4 regions of the Pseudoalteromonas sp. TB41 genome follow, and region 4 is predicted to be linked to each of the others. Evidence: predicted binding sites of a transcription regulator. Region 4 holds the regulator's gene; each other region holds the start of a gene.
What was found. Region 4 encodes sigma-54, which starts transcription at its own class of promoters, with help from an activator protein. Its sites were predicted from a motif close to GTTGGCACGNNNNTNGNNT; they were not measured.
Positions count from the first base shown of each region.

Region 1: L641_RS0110680 (P-II family nitrogen regulator) is a predicted target of sigma-54. The motif match lies at 1,335-1,353, and genes of this name have one in related genera.
Region 2: flgJ (flagellar assembly peptidoglycan hydrolase FlgJ) is a predicted target of sigma-54. The motif match lies at 2,163-2,181, and genes of this name have one in related genera.
Region 3: L641_RS0105770 (PA2169 family four-helix-bundle protein) is a predicted target of sigma-54. The motif match lies at 3,428-3,446, and genes of this name have one in related genera.

Region 1 covers NZ_AUTH01000075.1:82,611-87,928, forward strand. Annotated here, with positions in the region: gene L641_RS0110675 (carboxypeptidase) at 1-1,049, opposite strand, end outside; gene L641_RS0110680 (P-II family nitrogen regulator) at 1,401-1,739, shown strand; gene L641_RS0110685 (ammonium transporter) at 1,749-2,978, shown strand; gene mrcB (penicillin-binding protein 1B) at 3,117-5,318, shown strand, end outside.
Region 2 covers NZ_AUTH01000082.1:13,025-18,342, reverse strand. Annotated here, with positions in the region: gene flgK (flagellar hook-associated protein FlgK) at 1-1,128, opposite strand, end outside; gene flgJ (flagellar assembly peptidoglycan hydrolase FlgJ) at 1,130-2,125, opposite strand; gene L641_RS0112075 (flagellar basal body P-ring protein FlgI) at 2,262-3,356, opposite strand; gene flgH (flagellar basal body L-ring protein FlgH) at 3,369-4,052, opposite strand; gene flgG (flagellar basal-body rod protein FlgG) at 4,067-4,855, opposite strand; gene L641_RS0112060 (flagellar basal body rod protein FlgF) at 4,877-5,318, opposite strand, start outside.
Region 3 covers NZ_AUTH01000036.1:53,571-58,888, forward strand. Annotated here, with positions in the region: gene L641_RS0105765 (TonB-dependent receptor) at 1-2,614, shown strand, start outside; gene L641_RS0105770 (PA2169 family four-helix-bundle protein) at 2,946-3,389, opposite strand; gene L641_RS0105775 (LysR family transcriptional regulator) at 3,562-4,500, opposite strand; gene aceK (bifunctional isocitrate dehydrogenase kinase/phosphatase) at 4,517-5,318, opposite strand, start outside.
Region 4 covers NZ_AUTH01000035.1:7,779-13,096, reverse strand. Annotated here, with positions in the region: gene rapZ (RNase adapter RapZ) at 1-353, opposite strand, end outside; gene ptsN (PTS IIA-like nitrogen regulatory protein PtsN) at 373-825, opposite strand; gene hpf (ribosome hibernation promoting factor) at 830-1,117, opposite strand; gene L641_RS0105440 (RNA polymerase factor sigma-54) at 1,144-2,643, opposite strand; gene lptB (LPS export ABC transporter ATP-binding protein) at 2,978-3,703, opposite strand; gene lptA (lipopolysaccharide transport periplasmic protein LptA) at 3,700-4,239, opposite strand; gene lptC (LPS export ABC transporter periplasmic protein LptC) at 4,229-4,783, opposite strand; gene kdsC (3-deoxy-manno-octulosonate-8-phosphatase KdsC) at 4,780-5,318, opposite strand, start outside.

The DNA of each region.
Region 1 (5,318 bases), on a different contig from region 4:
TCCAGTCGACCAACCATTTGTCCGCGTTCACGCAATAACTCTTTCCAAAAAAACTGTGTTGGAATATCTAAATTGTTTTGACTAACAAATGTTTCAGATAGACCTGCATATTTGGCCATTTTTTTAATAATACGACGTTTTTCATCTGGGGCAATAAATCCGCCTTTTGCAAGCGCGGGAATGAGCTCATTAACGGTAAACTGTTCCACTTCAGGTAATAGCTCGTCTAAGTCTTTAGCTTGTAAATCAGCGCTTAATGCCTTGTGGTACCATGCTGTGGCTGCAAAATAAGGTAGGCGGTTAGCGGCTTTTACAGGACCATCGCGCTTAATACCAATATCGGTAGGTGAAACGAGTACAACACCGTTAATGTACATCCATTGACTATTTTGTAGCTCATGCGCTAAGCCTGATACACGAGTGGTACCATAGCTTTCACCAATTAAAAATTTAGGAGAGCGCCAGCGTTCATTGCGAGATACAAAAGTATTAAGCCACTCTGCTAGATATTTTATATCGGCATTCACACCAAAAAATAACTCTTTTTGTTTATCCTTTGGTAGAAGGTTACCATCTTTATCTTCAACGACACGCGAATAACCCGTGTTTACAGGGTTTACGTAAACGATGTCGGCTACGTCTAAAACCGAATAAGGGTTATCTTTAACACCGTAAGGTTGAATAGGGTAGCCTTCGTCGTCAATTTTTAAAACGCGTGGGCCGGTGTATGCTAAATGCATCCAAACTGACGCTGAGCCTGGGCCACCATTGAATGAAATAAGTAATGGGCGCTTTGTTCTATCATCGACCTTATCGCGCGTGTAGTAAGTGTATTGAAGGGTTGCGATGGCGTCTCCCTTGTCATCCCATACCGGTTGTGTGCCAGTTGCTACTGTGTAAGAAAATCGTTCATTATTTATTTTTGCTTTGTGCTGAGTAACTACTTTACTGTCGATATCAATACGGCGTTGATTATCGGCAAACGTTGCACTAGAAAATGTAAGTGCAATAGCGGCAATGGGTAAAAATAGACTTCGACTAAATTTCATAAGTGACCCTTTTTATTTTATGTACTGCAGTTATAGCGATATTTGAGTAAAAAACAAAAGTATTGAGACTAGCTGCCGATAATAATCGTTGAGTTAGCGAGTAACCACCTCTGTTAAGAATAAACTTTGTTTAATAGTTAGACTTTTTTTAAACGCCTTCTTTGTATTTCATTGATATCGCACCAATGCAGTATTTTGCATAAAAAAAGCGCACCTAAATGGTGCGCTTTTTTGTTTTATATATTATTTATTTTTTTAAGTTTATGTTTTTATTATTAATTTAAAAATGGCACAAAGGTTGGATTGCATAGAGCAAATACAATAACAAGCTAGTGTCCTAAGGGGGCCTTTGTGAAAATGATCAGTGCAATAATAAAGCCATTCAAACTAGATGATGTGCGTGAAGCACTCGCTGATTTAGGCATCGAAGGAATGACCGTGGTTGACGTTAAGGGGTTTGGACGTCAAAGAGGTCATACAGAGTTATACCGTGGTGCTGAATATCAGGTTGACTTTATACCTAAAATTAAACTTGAAATTGCTACTCGTAGTGAAAATTGCCAACGCGTTGTAGAAACCATTACCAAAGTCGCTGGAACGGGCAAAATTGGTGACGGCAAAATTTTTGTTTACGACCTAGATCAAATCGTCCGTATTCGTACTGGCGAGCTTGATGATGATGCAATTTAAGGGGGCAACATGGAAAATACAATTATAGAGCTGAAGTTTTCGCTCGATACGTTTTACTTTTTAATGTCTGGCATCTTAGTCATGTGGATGGCAGCCGGTTTTGCAATGTTAGAAGCGGGTTTAGTGCGCTCTAAAAATACCACAGAAATTCTAACTAAAAATATCGCGCTTTATTCTATCGCGTGTACTATGTTTTTGTTGATAGGCTACAACATTATGTACGTAGATAATGTTGAAGGCGGCGTTATTCCTTCGTTTGGTGGGCTAATAGGTAGCCAAGCGGCAGATGCTAATCACTCACTAGAATCTGACTTTTTCTTCCAAGTAGTGTTTGTTGCAACGGCCATGTCTATTGTATCTGGCGCCGTAGCGGAGCGTATGAAGTTATGGGCTTTCTTAGTGTTTACTGTAGTACTAACAGGATTAATTTACCCAATTGAAGGTTACTGGACATGGGGCGGCGGCTTCTTATCTGAATTAGGCTTTGTTGATTTTGCAGGCTCTGCCATTGTACATGCAACGGGTGCGGCTGCGGCGCTTGCGGGTGTAATACTACTGGGTGCACGTAAAGGTAAATATGGTAAAAATGGTGAAATTTACCCAATTCCAGGTTCAAACTTGCCACTTGCTACATTGGGTACGTTTATTTTATGGATGGGTTGGTTTGGCTTTAACGGCGGATCACAGTTATTAATTTCAGATAAAGAAAACGCAACAGCGGTAGGTCAAATATTACTTAATACTAATGCTGCTGCAGCTATGGGGGCAATTTCAGCCTTGTTCTTATGTAAACTTTTATGGGGCAAAGCCGATTTAACCATGGTACTTAATGGTGCACTTGCAGGCTTAGTGGTTATTACTGCAGACCCATTATCACCATCACCATTAATGGCGTGCTTATTTGGCTTACTAGGTGGCTCATTAGTAATACTTAGTATTGTCGCATTGGACAAAGCGAAGATAGATGATCCCGTGGGCGCTATTTCTGTTCACGGTGTGTGTGGCATCCTAGGTATAGTGCTAGTACCTGTTACTAATGCTGAGGCCAGCATTGTTAATCAGTTGATTGGCCTACTATGTATTATTGGTTTTGTGTTTATTGCTTCATTCATTGTATGGGCAATCCTCAAGCAAACCATGGGTATTCGTGTTACCGAAGAAGAAGAGTTAAACGGTATGGATCAACACGATTGTGGTATTGATGCTTATCCAGAGTTTGTATCAGTTAGAAGTAATTAATTAAAAGTATTGTGTGTTCAATCAAAGCCCTACTCTGTTAGGGCTTTTTTGATTTCAGGGGAGGTTAATTTTTCAGGTGCTAGAGTAATGTGATAAGCTCCTCGCGTTAAATCAACCTTTGGAATATATTACACTTAAATGGCTGAAAAAAAGAAAACATCGACCAGTAAACCCTCGACTAAGCGCGCTACAAAGACATCTAAATCATCGGCGCGAAAAAGTGCGACTAAAAAAACTTCAAGCACCGCAAAACGGCCACTTTTTAAAACGTTGTTTTCTATTTTTTGGAAACTGAGTCTGGCGACGTTTATCGCCATTGCACTTTATTTTATTTACCTTGATGCAAAAATAACTCGCCAGTTTGAAGGTAATAAATGGCAACTTCCGGCACAAGTGTATGCTCGCTCAATGACGTTTTTTCCAGGCCAGTTTTTATCAGAGCAAGAAGTATTATGGGAGCTTAAGCGCTTAAACTACACGGCGGTTAATCGCTTAAGCCGGACTGGGCAGTATATTAAAACAGCCAATAGTATTAAGGTTTTTCGTCGTGACTTTGAATTTTATGATGGTTTAGAGAGCGCTCATGTTATTGAGTTGCGTTTCTCTGGAGAGAAGGTAGCCAGTATTAAAGATAAGTTTGGCCGTCGCTTAAACACTGCCAGATTAGAGCCTGTACAAATAGCCCGTATTGGTAATGACTCAAAACAAGATAGAGAGTTTGTACCATTAGATAAATTTCCTGACATGCTTAAAAATACCTTATTAGTAGTTGAAGACCGCGATTTTTATGATCATCACGGTGTATCGGTATTTTCAATTTTACGCGCTTTGTATACCAATATTCGCGCAGGGCGCACCGTGCAAGGGGGGAGTACATTAACCCAGCAGCTGGCTAAAAATATTTACCTTACCCGTGAGCGTTCGTTAGTGCGTAAAATTAATGAAGCCTTTATTGCGCTTATTCTTGATTACCGTTACTCAAAAGATCAGATTCTCGAAGCCTATTTAAACGAAGTGTACTTAGGTCAGTCATACAACCAAGGGGTACATGGAATGGGGCTGGCCGCCGAGTTTTACTTTGCCAAACCTGTTGATGAACTCGAGTACGACCAAATTGCCTTGCTGGTGGCTATGGTTAAAGGCCCATCTTATTACAATCCTAGACGTTACAAAGAACGTGCGATGGAGCGTCGTGACCTAGTGCTGCGTTTAATGGTCGATAACAAACTTATTTCTACTAAAGAGTATAGAGCCTCGTTAAAACGCGCAATTGATATTGCACCAATGAAAGCCAGCTTGCAAAAGTCTTATCCAGGTTACTTAGAGTTGGTTAATCGCGAGCTCAAACAGCTGCTACCCGATCAAGACGTATTGGATGCAGGGGTGCGTGTATTTACCTACTTTGATTTACAAAAACAAACCGCAATGGAAGAGTCGATTCAGGCCAGTTTACCTTATTTAGAAAGACGTCCAAATACCAAAGAGTTAGAAGCGGCGATGATCTCCGTTAATGTTGAAAAAGCCGGTGTATCAGCGTTAGTCGCTGGACGTGATGTACGCTACTCAGGATTTAACCGCGTGCTCGATACCAAACGAAATATTGGCTCATTAGTTAAACCTGCAGTGTATTTAAGTGCACTGCAGCTTCCTCATTATAACTTAGCGACGTTACTTGATGACTCGCCTGTTCAAGTCACCAACGAGGAGAGTAACGTATGGCAGCCAGAAAACTTTGATCATCAATACCGTGGTGCCATGCCTCTTTATAAAGCATTTAGCCACAGTATTAATATACCGGCAGTTAACTTAGGGCTTGATGTAGGCGTCGATAAAGTGGCTAACACGCTCAGAGGGTTAGGAGCTAAAGGTTATATTAATGAATACCCATCGTTGTTATTAGGGGCTATTGAAATGTCGAGCTTTGAAGTGGCACAGCTTTATACCACGATTGCAGCAGACGGTGAATACAGAGAGCTGACGTCTATTTCTGCGTTAACCGACTCTGTTGGTAAAGTACTTTATAAGCACAAAGTAATTAACGAGCAACGTTTTGATAAAGATGCCATGTACATGACCAAATATGCTATGAAGCGAGTAACTAAAGATGGCACCGCTAAGCGCTTAAACTTACATTTTCCGTCAATCCAGTTGGCAGGTAAAACAGGCACCAGTAATGAATTACGCGACAGCTGGTTTGCTGGATTTGATCAAAATACAGTGACGGTTGCATGGATAGGCCGTGACGATAATAAAAGCACCGGCTTAACCGGCAGTGTTGGCGCGCTTGAAACCTATATTCGTTATTTAAAACCGCTAAACCCGCAAGCAATTGCCGATACC
Region 2 (5,318 bases), on a different contig from region 4:
TTTATTATCTATTGGCTGAATACTTACTTCGTTAGGGTTCCCCGTATAGGTGATCACAAAATCACTCGCTGGTAGTTCACTGCCTTTACCAGCTTCAACGGTTGCTGACATATTAGCTGTTCCGGTATTTGCTTGATAAACAAAAGCACTGACCGTTGGGATATCAAAAATATCTCCTCCAAGCTCACCGTTTGCATCCATTCCTAAACGGTTTTGCTGATTAAACGAATCAGCAAGCGCAATGCCCATCTGACCTATTTGATTTTGTGCAGGCACCAAAATATCGTCTCTAAATGCCAATAAGCCACCAATTTTACCTTTGAGTTTAGTGGCATCTATTTCTAGTGGAACGGCTTGGCCACCATTTACATCTAAGCGTAACTCTTTAAAATTGGCATCGGGATCGCCACTAATCGAAAACAAGTTAAATGAACCATTTTGCATAACAACCGCTTCACCTGTGCCCATAAATACTTGTTTTTCACCATTAGGGCCATCGAGTGTTTCTATATCAATTAGTTTTGATAAATCACGTATTGCTTTATCACGCTCATTGTAAGCTGAGCTAGCATCTGCTTCGTTTTTAGTGCCATGAACACCCGCAATTTCTTGATTTAACGAACTAATACTTTCGATTAACGTATTCGCCTCTTCAGAAAATATTTCTAATTGCTCATTAACCACTGCTTTTTGCTCTGAAACAATACCTGCAAGCCGGTCCATTTGATCAATCAGATTTTGCGCATCACTCATCACCAATGAACGAGCAACCGTAGATGAAGGTTGGTTAAGTGCTTCTTGCACGTTGTTAAACATCGAGTTGATACTAGTTGATAAGCTGTTTGATTTTTCTGAAAAAATTTGATCAACCCGACTCGCCTCGCTAACAAATTGATCAAAAAAGCTTTTATTTGAGGTATCTCGGTTTAATTGCTTTTGTGCAAACTCATTTAATAACCGGTACGTTTGACCGCGGCTCACCTGATTATCAATCATGGTAGTAAATTCAGTGCGCTCTCGTACATACCCTTCAGTATTAACGTTTGCGATGTTTTTACTTGTCGTTTGCAATAACTCAGAGTTTGCTCTTATTCCTGAATTAGCAATATTTAATAAATTAAACGACATGTTACTCTACTCCTTGGCGGATAATGCTTGTGGCGATATTCTTTAACTCGTTACTGTTAAGCACTCTTTTTATTTTGTCTGCATAGTTAGGGTCGGTTGCATAACCGGCTTGCTGTAAAGAGTCTAAAAATTTGTGCGGCTTTGCTGTATTGTTTAATGCATCTTGATAGCGAGGGTTCTGCGTTAAAAAATCCACAAAATCATTCACACTATCTTTTATTGAGTCATACGCTCTAAAGCTTGCTTGCTTTTTAACTGCAGCGCCTTGCTCAAACTCTAAAGTGACCTTACTGGCTTTTTCGCCCTGCCAACTTTTATCTGACTTTATATTGAATAAATTATTTGAGCTATTGCCATCACCTTTACTGATAATATGTTTACCCCAGCCAGTTTCTAATGCTGCTTGCGCAACCATAACCGCCGGATTTAAACCAATTTTCTTAGCCGCTGTTTTTGCATGCTCCCACACTGTACTTACAAATTCCTCAGCATTTTCAAATGTGCCAGACGCTATGTTTTGTTCGCTTTTTTCAGTTGAATCAACGAGCGGCACTTTTTCAGTGACCTTTTGGTTTTCTTGATGAGGTAAGGTGCTACCCGCACGTTGGTCACTAAAGAAATCTGACGTTGTACGAAGAACTGAGCCTGGCATAAAGTTTTTTCCATCTGGCGATAGTTGCTGCACAATTAAATCAGCAAGACCTAAAGAGCCATTTGATGAAAGCTCTGTAGCCATCTGTTGGTCGTGCATTTCTTCAAAAAACTTCACGCCACTTGCATTAAATGGGCTTTCTTTGTCTTCAAAAGCCTCATTGGCTTTACGCATACTTTTCAGTAGCATTTGGGTGAAGATAGCTTCAAATTGTGCCGCCGCTTTTTTTAACGCCACTTTAGATGCATCGGTTGATGCATCACCGCTGTTTAAAGCATCTCGACGCAAAGAGTCTAAGTTGCCTAAATCAAAAAAGTTTTGCTTATCTAGATGATTTGTTTCCATCAGCTTTTTGACACAATAATTAATAATACCTAGTTAAATGCAATAATTGAGCCAAAAGAAGAGTAGCGATGAAAGGTTAAGGATGAAAGGTTAAGGGTTAAAGACCCTAGGGCTTAGGGTCTAGAATCTTATAAAACTAAATTACAACAAGCTGACCGTTAATTGCACCGGCTTCTTTAAGTGCTTCAAGAATCGCCATTAAATCGCCAGGGGCAGCGCCAACTTCATTAATAGCACGAACTAAATCATCAAGGCTTACACCTGGGTCAAATACAAAAGCACGTGAATCATCTTGATTAACGTCAATAATACTTTGTTGGGTAACCACTGTTTCCCCCTCTGCTAAAGGATTTGGCTGTGCCACATTTTGTTGCTCAGCAATGGTCACAGTAAGGCCACCATGTGTAATTGCCGCAGGTTGTAATTTTACATTTTTTCCAATAACTATAGTGCCGGTGCGTGAGTTAACAATTATTTTTGCCGAAGTATCCGCAGGCTTAAACTCTAAGTTTTCAAGAGTTGATAAATACGATACACGTTGCGAGGCATCACGAGGTGCAATAACGCGAATAGAAGCCGCATCGAGTGCTTGTGCGCTATTTGGGCCGATTAAATCATTTATGGTTTTCTCTAAACGTTTTGCGGTTGTAAAGTCCGGACGGTTTAAATTAAAGGTAATATAATCGTTTTGCATAAATGGGCTTTTAACGGCACGTTCAACCGTGGCACCGTTTGGCACACGCCCTACGGTTGGCGTATTAATAACGACTCGGCTGCCATCTAGGCCTTCAGCGCCTAAGCCACCTACAATTAAACTGCCTTGAGCGATGGCGTAAACATTACCATCAACCCCTTTTAGGAATGTTTGTAATAATGTACCACCGCGCAGGCTGCCTGCACTGCCAATTGATGACACGGTTATATCAATAGTCTGCCCTGGCTTTCTAAATGGAGGGAGTTCAGCATGAACAGCAACCGCTGCAACATTTTTAATTTTTGGCTTTAAACTCGCAGGTAGTGTAATACCAAAACTATTAAGCATGCCTTTAAAACTTTGCTCGGTAAAACGGCTTTGCTCTCCGGTGCCCGGTAAACCAACAACCAATCCATAGCCCACTAATTGGTTTGAGCGCACCCCTTCAACCATAGATACATCTTTAATTCGCTCAGCACTGGCAGTAAATTGCCAGCCTAGTAGCACCATAAAACAAAAAACTTTAAAACCATTCATGTTGAATGTCCTCTAAAAGGGAAACAATGAGCTACTAAAGAAACGCGTTAACCAACCCGGGCTTTGTGCCTCTTGAGTTTGACCCTTACCTGAATACTGAATACGCGCATTCGCAATACGATTAGACTCAACGGTATTATCAGCATTAACATCTTGTGGACGCACTAACCCCTCTAAGCGAATAAATTCTTCACCGGTATTTAGCGTTAGCCATTTTTCACCGCGAATCACCAAATTACCATTTGGTAATACTCGCATCACGTTAACCGAAATATCGCCAACTAGGCTGTTTGATTGATTTGATCTTGAGTCACCTTTAAACGACGCATCACTACCAACCCCAAATTGAATACTATCGCCACCAATATTAACCGGTAAACCACCTAAACCAATAACAGGATCGAGGCTAGCATCTGTTTGTTTATCTGTTTCTGTTTTAGCCGCTTTTGTGGCTTGGGTTGACTCTTGCAATTTAACCGTAATGATATCGCCTGTTCTAAGTGCTTTCTTATCGGCATATAAGTCATTCGATAACTGAGTACTGAATAAAGAGCCAGTTGCTACCACTGGCTCCATATTAGGCTCAGGATACATAGGTGCATAGTAGGGATCGTCCTGCACTACTTCATTATTTTGTGTAGATACACAACCGCTTAACAGTAAAGTCCCTACTGCAAATAACATGATATTACGCATACAATCCCCCAAGACTATAATTGTTGATTGATGTAGCTCATCATTTCATCAACCGCTGAAATTACCTTTGAGTTCATTTCGTAAACTCGCTGAGTTTCAATCAAATTAACCAACTCTTCGGTCACATTTACATTTGATGTTTCAAGTGAACCTTGAATAATTGTACCTAAGCCCTCAACCCCCGGGTTACCTTGAACAGGTGCACCACTTACTGCAGTTTCGGTATAAAGGTTTTGCCCTATAGGCTCAAGGCCCGACGGATTGATAAAATCACTAATAGTAATTTGACCAATAACCACGTTTTCGGCTTGACCTTTAATGCGAACTGACACTTCACCATCTTGAGATACGGTGATTGACTGTGCATCATCAGGCACATTCATTTCAGGCTGAACAACATAACCAGCGCCCGAGGTTACAACACGCCCGTCGCCGTCGGTAGTAAACTGGCCATTACGCGAATAAGCAATATTGCCATCAGGCTGTAAAACTTCAAAAAAGCCAGGACCTGAAATCATCCAATCTAATGAATTTTCAGTGGTGAGCATATTACCTTGCGAAAAGTTTTTTTGGTTAGCCACCACCTTAGTACCCGCGCCCAACATTAAGCCTGACGGCATTTCGGTGTCTTGCGATGAGCGACCGCCTGGTTGATTAATATTTTGGTAGAGTAAGTCTTCAAAAATAGCGCGGCTTTTTTTGTAACCCACTGTACTGGCATTCGCTAAGTTATTTGATATAACCGATATATCTGTTTGTTGAGCGTCAAGCCCTGTTTTACTTATCCATAATGCTGGATTCATAATAATATCCTCACGTTATAGTTAAACGATGCGCATCAGCTGTTCTTGACGTTGATCAATCTCTTCAGCTGTTTTCATCAGTTTTACTTGTAATTCAAATTGGCGTTGATGACTGATCATATCGACCATTTCATGCACAGGATTTACATTCGATTTTTCTAATGTGCCACCTAATACTTGTACATTGGCTGATGTTTCAACTATTTGGCCTGGTTTAGCTCTAAATAAGCCATCGTTACCCTTCTCGAGTGTAGCGTTGTTTGCATCAACCACTTTTAGCCGATCAACTTCTTCTAAAAAGTTAGCCGGTGCACCTTGAGGGCGAACTTGAATAGTGCCATCTTTGCTAAATTCAATTTTTTCAATCGGTACAGGTAATATGACTGGCCCACCTTCGCCAATAACTTGACGACCGTCGCTGGTAGTCAACATTCCTTCAGCCGTTATATTTAACGAACCCACT
Region 3 (5,318 bases), on a different contig from region 4:
ACTGAGTATTAAACTCAAACAAATCAATAGGAAAGATAACAACATGATGAAGCTTTCAGGAGTTAGTGCAGCTGTATTACCTGCTTTACTTGCAGTTAATTCACAAGGAATCAATGCCGCTGAACAAAGCGCAGAACAAAACATCGAAAAAATTGCTATTGTAGGTAGTCGTGTGGCAGGGCGCTCAGTTGAAGACTTACCTGTCCCCGTTGATATTTTAAGTGCAGAAGCACTCGAAAATACCGGCCAAACAGAAGTTGGCCGCATGCTTCAAGCTATTGCACCTTCTTTTAACTTTTCAAGTTCATCTATCAGTGATGGTACTGACGCATTAAGACCAGCAACGCTACGTGGCCTAGGGCCAGATCAAACGTTGGTATTGATCAATGGTAAGCGTCGTCACCAAGCCAGTATTATTCACATTAATACTTCGGTGGGGCGTGGTACGGCGGGTACCGATATGAACGCTATTCCAGCCTCAGCAATTAAACGTATTGAAGTACTGCGTGATGGCGCTGCGGCTCAATATGGTTCTGATGCAATTGCCGGTGTTATAAATATTGTGCTCAAAGATGGCAGCGAAGGTGGTAAAGCCGCTATTAACTACGGTGAGTATTCAGAAGGTGATGGCGAAACTGTTAACATCGACTTTAATAAAGGCTTTGCTTTAGGTGACAATGGTTATTTAAATACAACTATAAACTACCGTGACCGCGCACCAACTAACCGTGCAGGGCTTCATGGTTCATGTCAATTTTATGGTTGTACTGAGCTCAGTGACGGCACGTTACTGGCAGGCGACCCGCGTGAACTAACCGCGCCACGCGATACATTTAGAATTGGCGATGCCGACTCTCAACAATTTGGTTTAACGGTTAACACCGGCTACGAATTAGGAGCGGGTGAACTATACGGTTTTATTACCTACTCAACGCGTGATAACGAATCAGCAGCATTTTTCCGTCATAATGCCAATGCCGGTGGTAACCCAGTATTACAAGATGGTGATGCGACAGTTCCGGCTGGCTTTTTACCAAAAATAAACACTACGATTGACGATATTTCATATAACTTTGGTTATAAAACGCAGTTTGATAACGACTCAAGCTTAGACTTATCGTACACCTATGGTGAAAACAGCATTGATTACACCACTAGCGATACGATTAATGCCTCTTATGCCAACTTCTTACGTTACGACCAAGGCTTGAGCGCCGCAGATATTCGCGCCACTATTCCACGTGAAGGTTACGCGTATGGTATGGAGTTATCACTGCAAACGATTAATCTTGATTTTACTCAAAATTTTGATGATTACTCATTAGCAATGGGCGCAGAAATACGCACCGATGAGTACCGTATTTTAGAGGGCAGCAAATACGCATACCGCGATTACGATACCAACAATGGTGTTAATATTTATGATGGACTGAGCGGTGGTATTGGTAGCGAAAATGCATCAGGTGGCACACAAGGCTTTGGTGGTTCATCGCCAGCATCGTCGGTTGATGAGTCGCGCGATGTGATCTCGTTTTACTTAGACGCTGAAGCTTACGTTATTGAAGATGTGATTATCTCAGGGGCGTTACGTTACGATAATTACAAAGGATTTGGCGATACAGTTAACTTTAAACTCGCGGGTAACTGGTCACTAACCGAAGATATTTCACTTCGTGGTGCATTAAGCTCAGGATTTAGAGCGCCTTCAATGCAGCAGTTGTACTTTAACAATATTAGCACGCAGTTTGTTGTTGGTCCTGATGGCTATTTAGTGGCTGAAGAAGTGGGCACGTTTAGAAACGATTCAACACTGGCGCAAAGTTTAGGTATTCCTAAGTTAACAGAAGAGAAATCACAAAACCGCAGTTTAGGTATTGTTTATAATGTAAGCGATAATATTAATGTAACGCTTGATTACTACTCAATCGATATTGACGACCGTATTGTAATTAGTAATCGCTTAGGCAAAGGTTTATCAAACAGTCTTGATGCCGCGTTATTGAGCTCGGATGCTGGTGCAGGACAGTTTTTCTTAAATGGGGCTGACACAGAAACGCAAGGTATCGACTTTGTAGCTACATGGAATACAGAAGGCCTAGGCGGCACGCTTGATTTTACATTAGCGGCCAACTTTACCGAAACCGATGTGGTGTCGTTATTTACACCTGCAGGCTCTGGTCTTGAAACCGTGCCAGTCGATGATGTGTTTTCTGATCAAGAAATTTCTATCATTGAAGAATGGCAACCAGAAGATCGCATTAACTTAAGTGCGCTTTATCGCCGTGACGATTGGACTGTTAATTTATCACTTAATCGTTTTGGTGAGTACACAGTTGAAGATGGCGGTCGCCAGACTTACGGTGCTGAAATTTTAACTGACATTAAAGTTAATTACTTTGTAACTGATAATTTATCGGTAAACATTGGCGCAAATAACTTATTTGATGTTTATCCAGATGAAAACACCATAGGTAATTCACGTTCAGGTACTATTGTAGATGCTCAAGGTAATACCATTGTCAGCAGTGATGGGGTATTTAAGTACTCTCGTCGTTCAGCGCCATTTGGTTTTAACGGTGCTTACTACTACGTAGGTGCAGAATACCGCTTTTAATAAGGGTCTGTTGACCTTTTTGGATTAAAATTTGTTCAAACTAGGAGCGGTTTAATCGCGGCGCGAGGTTTGTAACCTAGTGGGCTAAGTAAAAACCGAGCAACAAAGAGTAAATCGCCCCTAGGCAGAACCCTTCGGGCAGCGCCTGTTTGGTATTGATGCGGCGTTATCGCCTATTTATGGGGAATAACCACACCACATAGGCTCTGTCTTGCCTAAATACCAAACAGACTGCTGCAAATTCAACCTTAAAAGGTCAACAGACCCTAATAACTCTCCTATTGTTATTTAACAACCAAAGGGCCGTAAGGCCCTTTTATAGTTTTTAAACTTAATGTTTTTGCATTTTACTCATTTCAGCATGACAGCTTTGCATGGTAAGCAATACCTTTGACAGCGCCGCTTCACAATCATGTGATTGAGGCTTTTTTAACGCTGTTTTGATTTCTTCTAAGGTTTTATCTTCTACTTCTTCAAGCTCTTTAATGTAGGTTTGGTCGTTATCGCTAGTGAATGTACTGAGTAAAGCGGTAAATGCTCTGCGTGCTTCTACCGCGAACGAAGAGCCATCTTCACGTGCACCTTGTTGATTAATTGCATAGGGTTGTAAGCTTTCAACACTTACTTTGCGGGCGTCAATCATGCGCTGAAATAATGCACTTACGCTAGGATCTTGTACTTTATCTTGTGCTTTTTCGTAAAAGTCGATACCGCTATTCATTACTTGGATAATGTCGGTGATATGATTTATCTCTTGTCCTTGATGGGTGCTCATAATAATGACCTCTGTTAATTTTAAATATATAGATAACTAAGCAAGCGGCATTCCAACGCGGTTTTATTTTTTAACTAATTGTTTTTCATGGTTTTATTATTATGGGGAGGTCTAGGCAAGCTTGCTAACATGCTGCTAGCAAGCAAAATTTACATAAAAGCATGTAAGAAGGTTATTTAAGCTCTTCAGCTACTTCGGCTACTTTTTGACGTAACCAAATATGGCTAGCATCTCTGTGTAACAAAGGGCTCCATATCATATCAAGTTCAAATGGTGGAATAGGAAAAGGTGGCTCAAGTATTTTAAGCCCTGGATCGTCTACATAAATATTGGCCGCTTTTGAGGGTAAAGTCGCCACGAGGTTTTTTTCTTTCGCTAAATGAATCGCAACATGGTAGTTACGAGTAAAGGTGGCAATATTTCGATGCTTCCCAAAATGGGCGAGCGCTTCGTCAACCCAACCCAGCTTTTGCACATCTTTAGGATCCATGCCAACCCCAACACCAAAGCCAGTTTTACTTACCCAAATATGACGGGCTTTTAAATAGCTATCTAGGTTAAAGTTTTCAATAATAGGGTTGTCGGATCTTACTAAACAGCAAAAGCTATCTTTCCAAATTCGCTTATGATGAAACGATTGCGGTAAGTTCTCAAAGCGGTTAATTGCCATGTCTACTTTACCGTTTTCTACATCATGAAAGGTTACATCGCTGGGCGTTAAAATATCTAATGTGGTGTCTGGGGCTTCTTCATGTAATTTCCCTAACAAACGCGGTGCCATGGTACTGGCTGCATAGTCACTGGCCATAATTCTAAACACGCGTTTACTTTGTTTAGCTTCAAATTCGCGATTAGGTGCTAGCGTTTCCTCAAGCGTCATCAAAATGCCGCGAATAACAGGCTGTAACTCAATAGCGCGCTCGGTCGGCACCATACCATCGCTGGTACGCACTAAAATAGGATCGTTAAAAAGGTTACGTAGGCGTTTCAGTCCATTACTCATTGCCGGTTGAGTAATACTAAGCTGGTTAGCGGCACGAGTAACGTTACATTCGCGCAGTAATGTATCGAGATAAACCAGTAAATTTAAATCTATTTTACTTATATTCATTGTGTGTCCTTAACGTTTACCAGTAATGGATAAAACGCTGTGCTGTAGGATAGGGATAAATATGACTCACCTTTCCATTTTTTATATTTTGTTGTGCTTGTTTCCAAAAGCTCACATCAAGTAGTTCAGGGTGCGTACTGGTTAAAAATTGTTTATATGTTGGGTTAGGCATTACAAAGGTACATAATTGCTCTGGAAATACATCTTGCGGAGCAACCGAGTAACTTTGTTCATCCATCAAATAATCATCATAACTTTTTGCTTTGGGTAGTGCTCTAAAGTTCATGTCTGTTAAATATTGCACTTCATCGTAATCATAAAAAATAATACGTTTGTGCTTACTTACACCAAAGTTCTTTAACAGCATATCGCCAGGGAAAATATTCACGGCAATCATTTCTTTAAGCGCCTGGCCATACTCTTCAATGGCATCGGCGGCACTTTTTTCGTCTGCATTTTCTAAAAACAAATTAAGCGGTGTCATTCGCCGTTCAATGTATAAATGTTTTATGATTAACCAGTCACCCTCAATCACCATCGATGAGCCAATGGTTTTGTGCAACTGTGCTAACAAGTTACTATCAAATCGTGCCAAAGGAAATACGACGTTTGAATACTCTATGGTGTCAGCCATTCGGCCAACACGGTCATGACTTTTAACCAGTTGATAGCGTTTTAATACCGTATCGCGACCAAACGGCTTACTTTCGCCAAATTTATCTTTAATAACTTTAAATACATAACCAAACGAGGGTAGGGTAAATACCATCATCACCATACCCGGTGTACCGGGAGCAATGGTAAATTCGTCATTAGAA
Region 4 (5,318 bases):
TTTTTTATGGCTAAATCAAGCGGCAAAGAATCAATAGATAAAGGGTGGAGACGTCGCGTTTCTGAAAAACGTTTTATTAATGTTTGATCGTCACTGTCTAAATAAAATACCGTTGGTTTAGTAAAACCAGGTAAATATTCGAGTATTTCATTAAATTGCTGTTGCTCTTTAGGTAGATTACGCACATCAACACTCACAGCAATTTTATTATAACTGTCGGAAACGCTGCGCACTAATGATGGTAATAAATTAAGAGGAATATTGTCTACACAATAATAACCTAAGTCTTCCACAACGCGTAACGCCACAGATTTACCTGACCCTGAGCGACCGCTTATAATTATTAATTCCATTTATCACCTTTCTTTATTACTACGATTGACTGACGATAACCTGATATAGTTCGCTATCCGATTTGGCGGCGCGTAACTGTTTACAAAATTCTTTATCATTGAGCTTATCAGCAATCGTGGCTAGCATCTTCAAATGCTGCTGATTATCGCCATCGGGAACAATTAACGCGACAAAAATGTCAACCGGTCGGTTATCAATCGCATCAAAATTAATAGCTGTTTCGCTCACTAAAATCAAAGCAAGGGGCTCTTGAGCTCCACTCATGCGACCATGTGGAATAGCAATGCCTCGGCCAATGCCTGTACTTCCAAGCTTTTCTCTTGCAGTTAATGCATTAAGAATATCTTGTTGTGTTAAATAGGGCAGCTTATTGTGAGCCAATTCACTGATAAATTCTAAAATTCTTTTTTTACTATTAAAAAGGACCGCAGCTTTACTGCAGTCCTGACAGATAAGTGAGCTTAGTTTCATAGTGTTAGTGTCGAGCAAGTTTCTCTTTGTGTTTAATTACTTGACGATCTAGCTTGTCAATGAGCGAGTCTATAGCGGCATACATATCTTGATGCTCAGTAGAGGCAAAAATCTCAGCGCCACTAACATGAACGGTTGCTTCAGCTTTTTGGTTTAGTTTTTCTACATCGAGAATAACGTGCACATTCGTTATGTGATCAGTGTGCCTCTGTAACTTCGAAAATTTACTATTTACGTAGTCTCTAAGCGAGTCGGTAATATCTACATGGCGACCAGTTAAATTCAGTTGCATAAACATTTTCCTCTTTGTTGTACGCCTTAAATCAAACTTTTACGTTGATTAGACGGGGGAATAGCTAGAGATTCGCGATATTTTGCAATGGTTCTCCTCGCTACTTTAATTCCTTGCTCTGCCAATATATCTGCAATTTTACTATCACTCAATGGTTTAGCTGAGTTTTCTGCAGCGATTAATTTTTTAATTAATGCACGTATTGCTGTTGATGAACATTCGCCACCATTTTCAGTACTTACATGGCTTGAAAAGAAATATTTAAGCTCAAAAATGCCACGTGGTGTATGCATGTATTTTTGCGTAGTAACACGCGATATAGTCGACTCGTGCATTTCCACCATTTCAGCCACATCGTTAAGCACCATAGGCTTCATAGCCTCAGGACCGTGTTCAAAAAAGGCCTGTTGCTGTTGCACAATACAGTTGGTTACTTTAAGTAGCGTGTCATTTCTACTTTCTAAGCTTTTTATAAACCATTTAGCCTCTTGTAAGTGCGAGCGAATAAACTGGCTATCACCACTTGATTTAACCGTACGCGACATAGCTGCATATTGGCTATTTACTCTGATCTTAGGCATGCTATCTGGGTTTAATTCAACTACCCAACGACCTTTAACTTTTTTAACCGACACATCAGGAATAACGTATTCAGACTCTTCTCTAACAATAGTGTCTGCCGGTTTTGGGCTGAGCGTATGAATCAACGTCATGATTTCTTTTAGCTCATCTTCTTTAAGCTTTGTTTTTTTCATCAACGTGCGATAGTCACGTGCAGCAAGTAAATCAATATGATCGGTTAAGATCATTTTTGTTTCGTTTAAAAAAGGTGTGTCTTTATCAAATTGATTTAGCTGAATACACAAGCACTCTTGTAAACTACGCGCGGCTATTCCCACTGGATCAAATAGTTGAATACGCTTTAATACCGCTTCTATTTCGTCAAGTTCAACTTCATCTTCGCCGTCGTTTTCTTGGTTAAAGCTTTCTAATATTTCTTCACAGCTAAGGGTTAGAATCCCTGAGTCGTCCACAGCTTCTACAATTGCAATAGCTATCGCTTCATCGGTAGGACTAAACGGCGTCAGTTGAAGTTGCCACATTAAATACTCATGCAGCGTTTCAGTCGAAGAGCCTTGATAAATAGATTCATCTTCTGGCATTGGGCCCGATGAAGAGGCAGGCGCAGCGCTCATATATTCATCCCAAGTAACATCCATAGCCATATCATCGCTAATGGTGTCTTTGGTCATTGCTTCGCCGCTATCTTGCTCATACTCGCTAGGTTTATCGTCAGCTGAGGCACTTAGCGTTAAGTCATCGTTATCGGCTTTTTGTTCGTTTTTACCTGCAGTGTCTTCGCTGTAATCATGTTCTTCAACTTCAAGCAAGGGGTTGCTATCGAGTGCTTCTTGAATTTCTTGCTGGAGATCCAATGTACTGAGTTGCAATAAGCGAATTGCTTGTTGCAACTGTGGAGTCATTGTAAGTTGCTGGCCCATGCGCAGCTGTAATGATTGCCTCATGTATCTCTAACAATCCTTTTAAATTACGGTCTGTTGACCTTTACGGATTAAAATTTGTTCAAACTAGGGGCGGTTTAATTGCGGCGCGAGGTTTGTAACCTAGTGGGCTAAGTCAAAACCGAGCAACAAAGAGTAAATCGTCCCTAGGCAGAACCCGAAGGGCAGCGCCTGTTTGGCATTGATGCTGCGTTATCGCCTATTTATGGGGAATACCACACCACATAGGCTCTGCCTTGCCTAAATACCAAACAGACTGCTGCAAATTCAACCTTGAAAGGTCAACAGACCTAAGTATAATTAATCTTAGCAGATGCTTAGTGGAATAACACACATATTAGAGCTTGAACTGCTCGCCCAAATAAACATCGCGTACTGTTTTATCGTTTAATACGTATTCAGGAGTGCCTGATGCAATTAACTCCCCATGAGAAACTATGTAGGCTTTTTCACAAACATCAAGTGTTTCGCGCACGTTATGGTCTGTAATAAGTACGCCAATGCCACGGTTTTTAAGATGCTCTATAATCTTTTTAATATCTAATACTGAGATAGGATCAACCCCCGCAAAGGGTTCGTCTAAAAGGATAAATTTAGGGTTTGCTGCTAACGCGCGAGCAATTTCAACGCGGCGACGTTCACCACCTGATAAGGCCATACCTTGGCTGTCGCGGATATGCTGAATACTAAATTCATCAAGTAAATTATTTAAGGTATCTTCGCGTTGTTGTTTATTTAATTCTTTACGTGTTTCTAAGATAGCCATTAAGTTTTGATAAACAGTCAGCTTTCTAAAAATAGACGACTCCTGCGGTAAATAACCAATCCCTAAACGCGCTCGGCTGTGCATCGGTAATAAAGTAATATCTTTATCATCAATTGATATTTTGCCTTTATCGCTAGGGACAAGGCCTACAATCATATAAAAAGTGGTGGTTTTACCTGCACCATTAGGGCCAAGTAACCCCACAATACTGCCAGCTTCAACCTCTAGGCCAACGTTTTTTACAACTTCACGACCTTTGTAGCTTTTAGCTAATAGCTCTGCTTTTAATGTGCTCATGGTTGGCCTTTATCATCTTCTTTTTTATTTTCAACAGGGACTAAAATAGTGTGTACACGGTCTGTTGAGTTTTCGTCTTTTTCTGCGCTAATTAACTGCTGCTCGATATCGTAAGTGATACTTTTAGCTGTTATTTTTTGACCTGCTTGAGCAATGCTTGCATCGCCGATTAAGGTTAAAAAACGCAGCGATACATCGTAACGCACTTCATTAGCACTGGCACTCATTATGGTGCCATCAGCTTGTGTTTCTTCAAAATATGCAGGGCTGCCTGTGGCAATTAATAACTGTTTGTTATCGCCTAGGTCATCGCGTTTGTGCACTTCTAAACGGTCAGCTGTGATACGGCGATTACCATGAATAATTTCAACATTTTTCTCAAAAATGCCTACGTTTTCTTTTAATTGACCTTCTTGCTTATCTGCACTAATTGAAATTTGATTAGCAGCGGGGGCTTCAGCAGGTTCAGCGCCATTACTGTTAAAAGCAATTAATAGTGAGGGAACAATTAAAATTTTAAATAGGTTATTGGTCATAATATAGGGTTCGCGTATGGTTAATAAGTTTAATCACCTCGGTTTTTAAATCGGCCTCAAGGCCTTTACCTGTGATTTTTAAATTAGGTCCTGTAATAACGACAGGCTGCTGTGATTGCATGGTTAATAGTTTTATATCAACATTGATGGTCTGGGCGGTGATCGTATCGATCATGGCGTTATCTACTAAATTTTGAGCGGTTACATTACCCTCTAACACCAGTTGACGGTCGTCGTAGAGTGTGGCTTCATCGGCGTTAATACGCCATGTTTGCTGCTCGTTGTATAAAGTGAATATAGGCTTTTCAAAAAAGGTAAAACCGAGTTGTTGATACAACTCCATTTTTACCGCAGTTACCTTATGGCTCACTTTACCTTGTTCATTATAAGCCGTTTGTTTTAACTCAATAGCGGTATAATCAGGCTTAGCAATAACTTGTGTTTCTTCGCTTGCAGTTATATCAACCTTAGTAAAATAAGGATACCAGAGCCAAACCATACAGCTTATGAATAAAACGCTCAGTATAATGCGCGCTACATTCATGAACTCGTTCCTTGGCTAGTTAGTGGCTTGTTATTTTCGAGCATAAGTAAGTCTGTCAGCTCTCTTACCGCACCAAAACCGCCGGGCAGTTGGGTTACATAATGTGATAAACGTTTAATAAGTGGATGAGCATCGTTTACGGCAACCGCAAAACCGACTTGCTCCATTACTGGCATGTCTGGGCCATCATCACCTATATAAGCAATTTGCTCATCGCTAAGCGCTAATTTTTGTTTTAATTCTTGATAGGCTATGAGTTTGTCTTCTTGGCCTTGATATATATGTTGTACGGTTAAACTGCTCATACGTTGCTGCACTATATGAGAATGGCGCCCGGTGATCACGGCGACTTCAAAACCGCTGTTAATCAGGGCTTTGATACCAAATCCGTCTTTGGTGTTAAATGCTTTGAGTTCTTCACCTTGGTTTCCAAGGTAAATACGGCCATCAGAAAATACACCATCAATATCACAAATTAATAGCTTTACTTTTTTTGCGCGCGCCTTTGCATCATCACTTAGCGGTTGATAGAGAT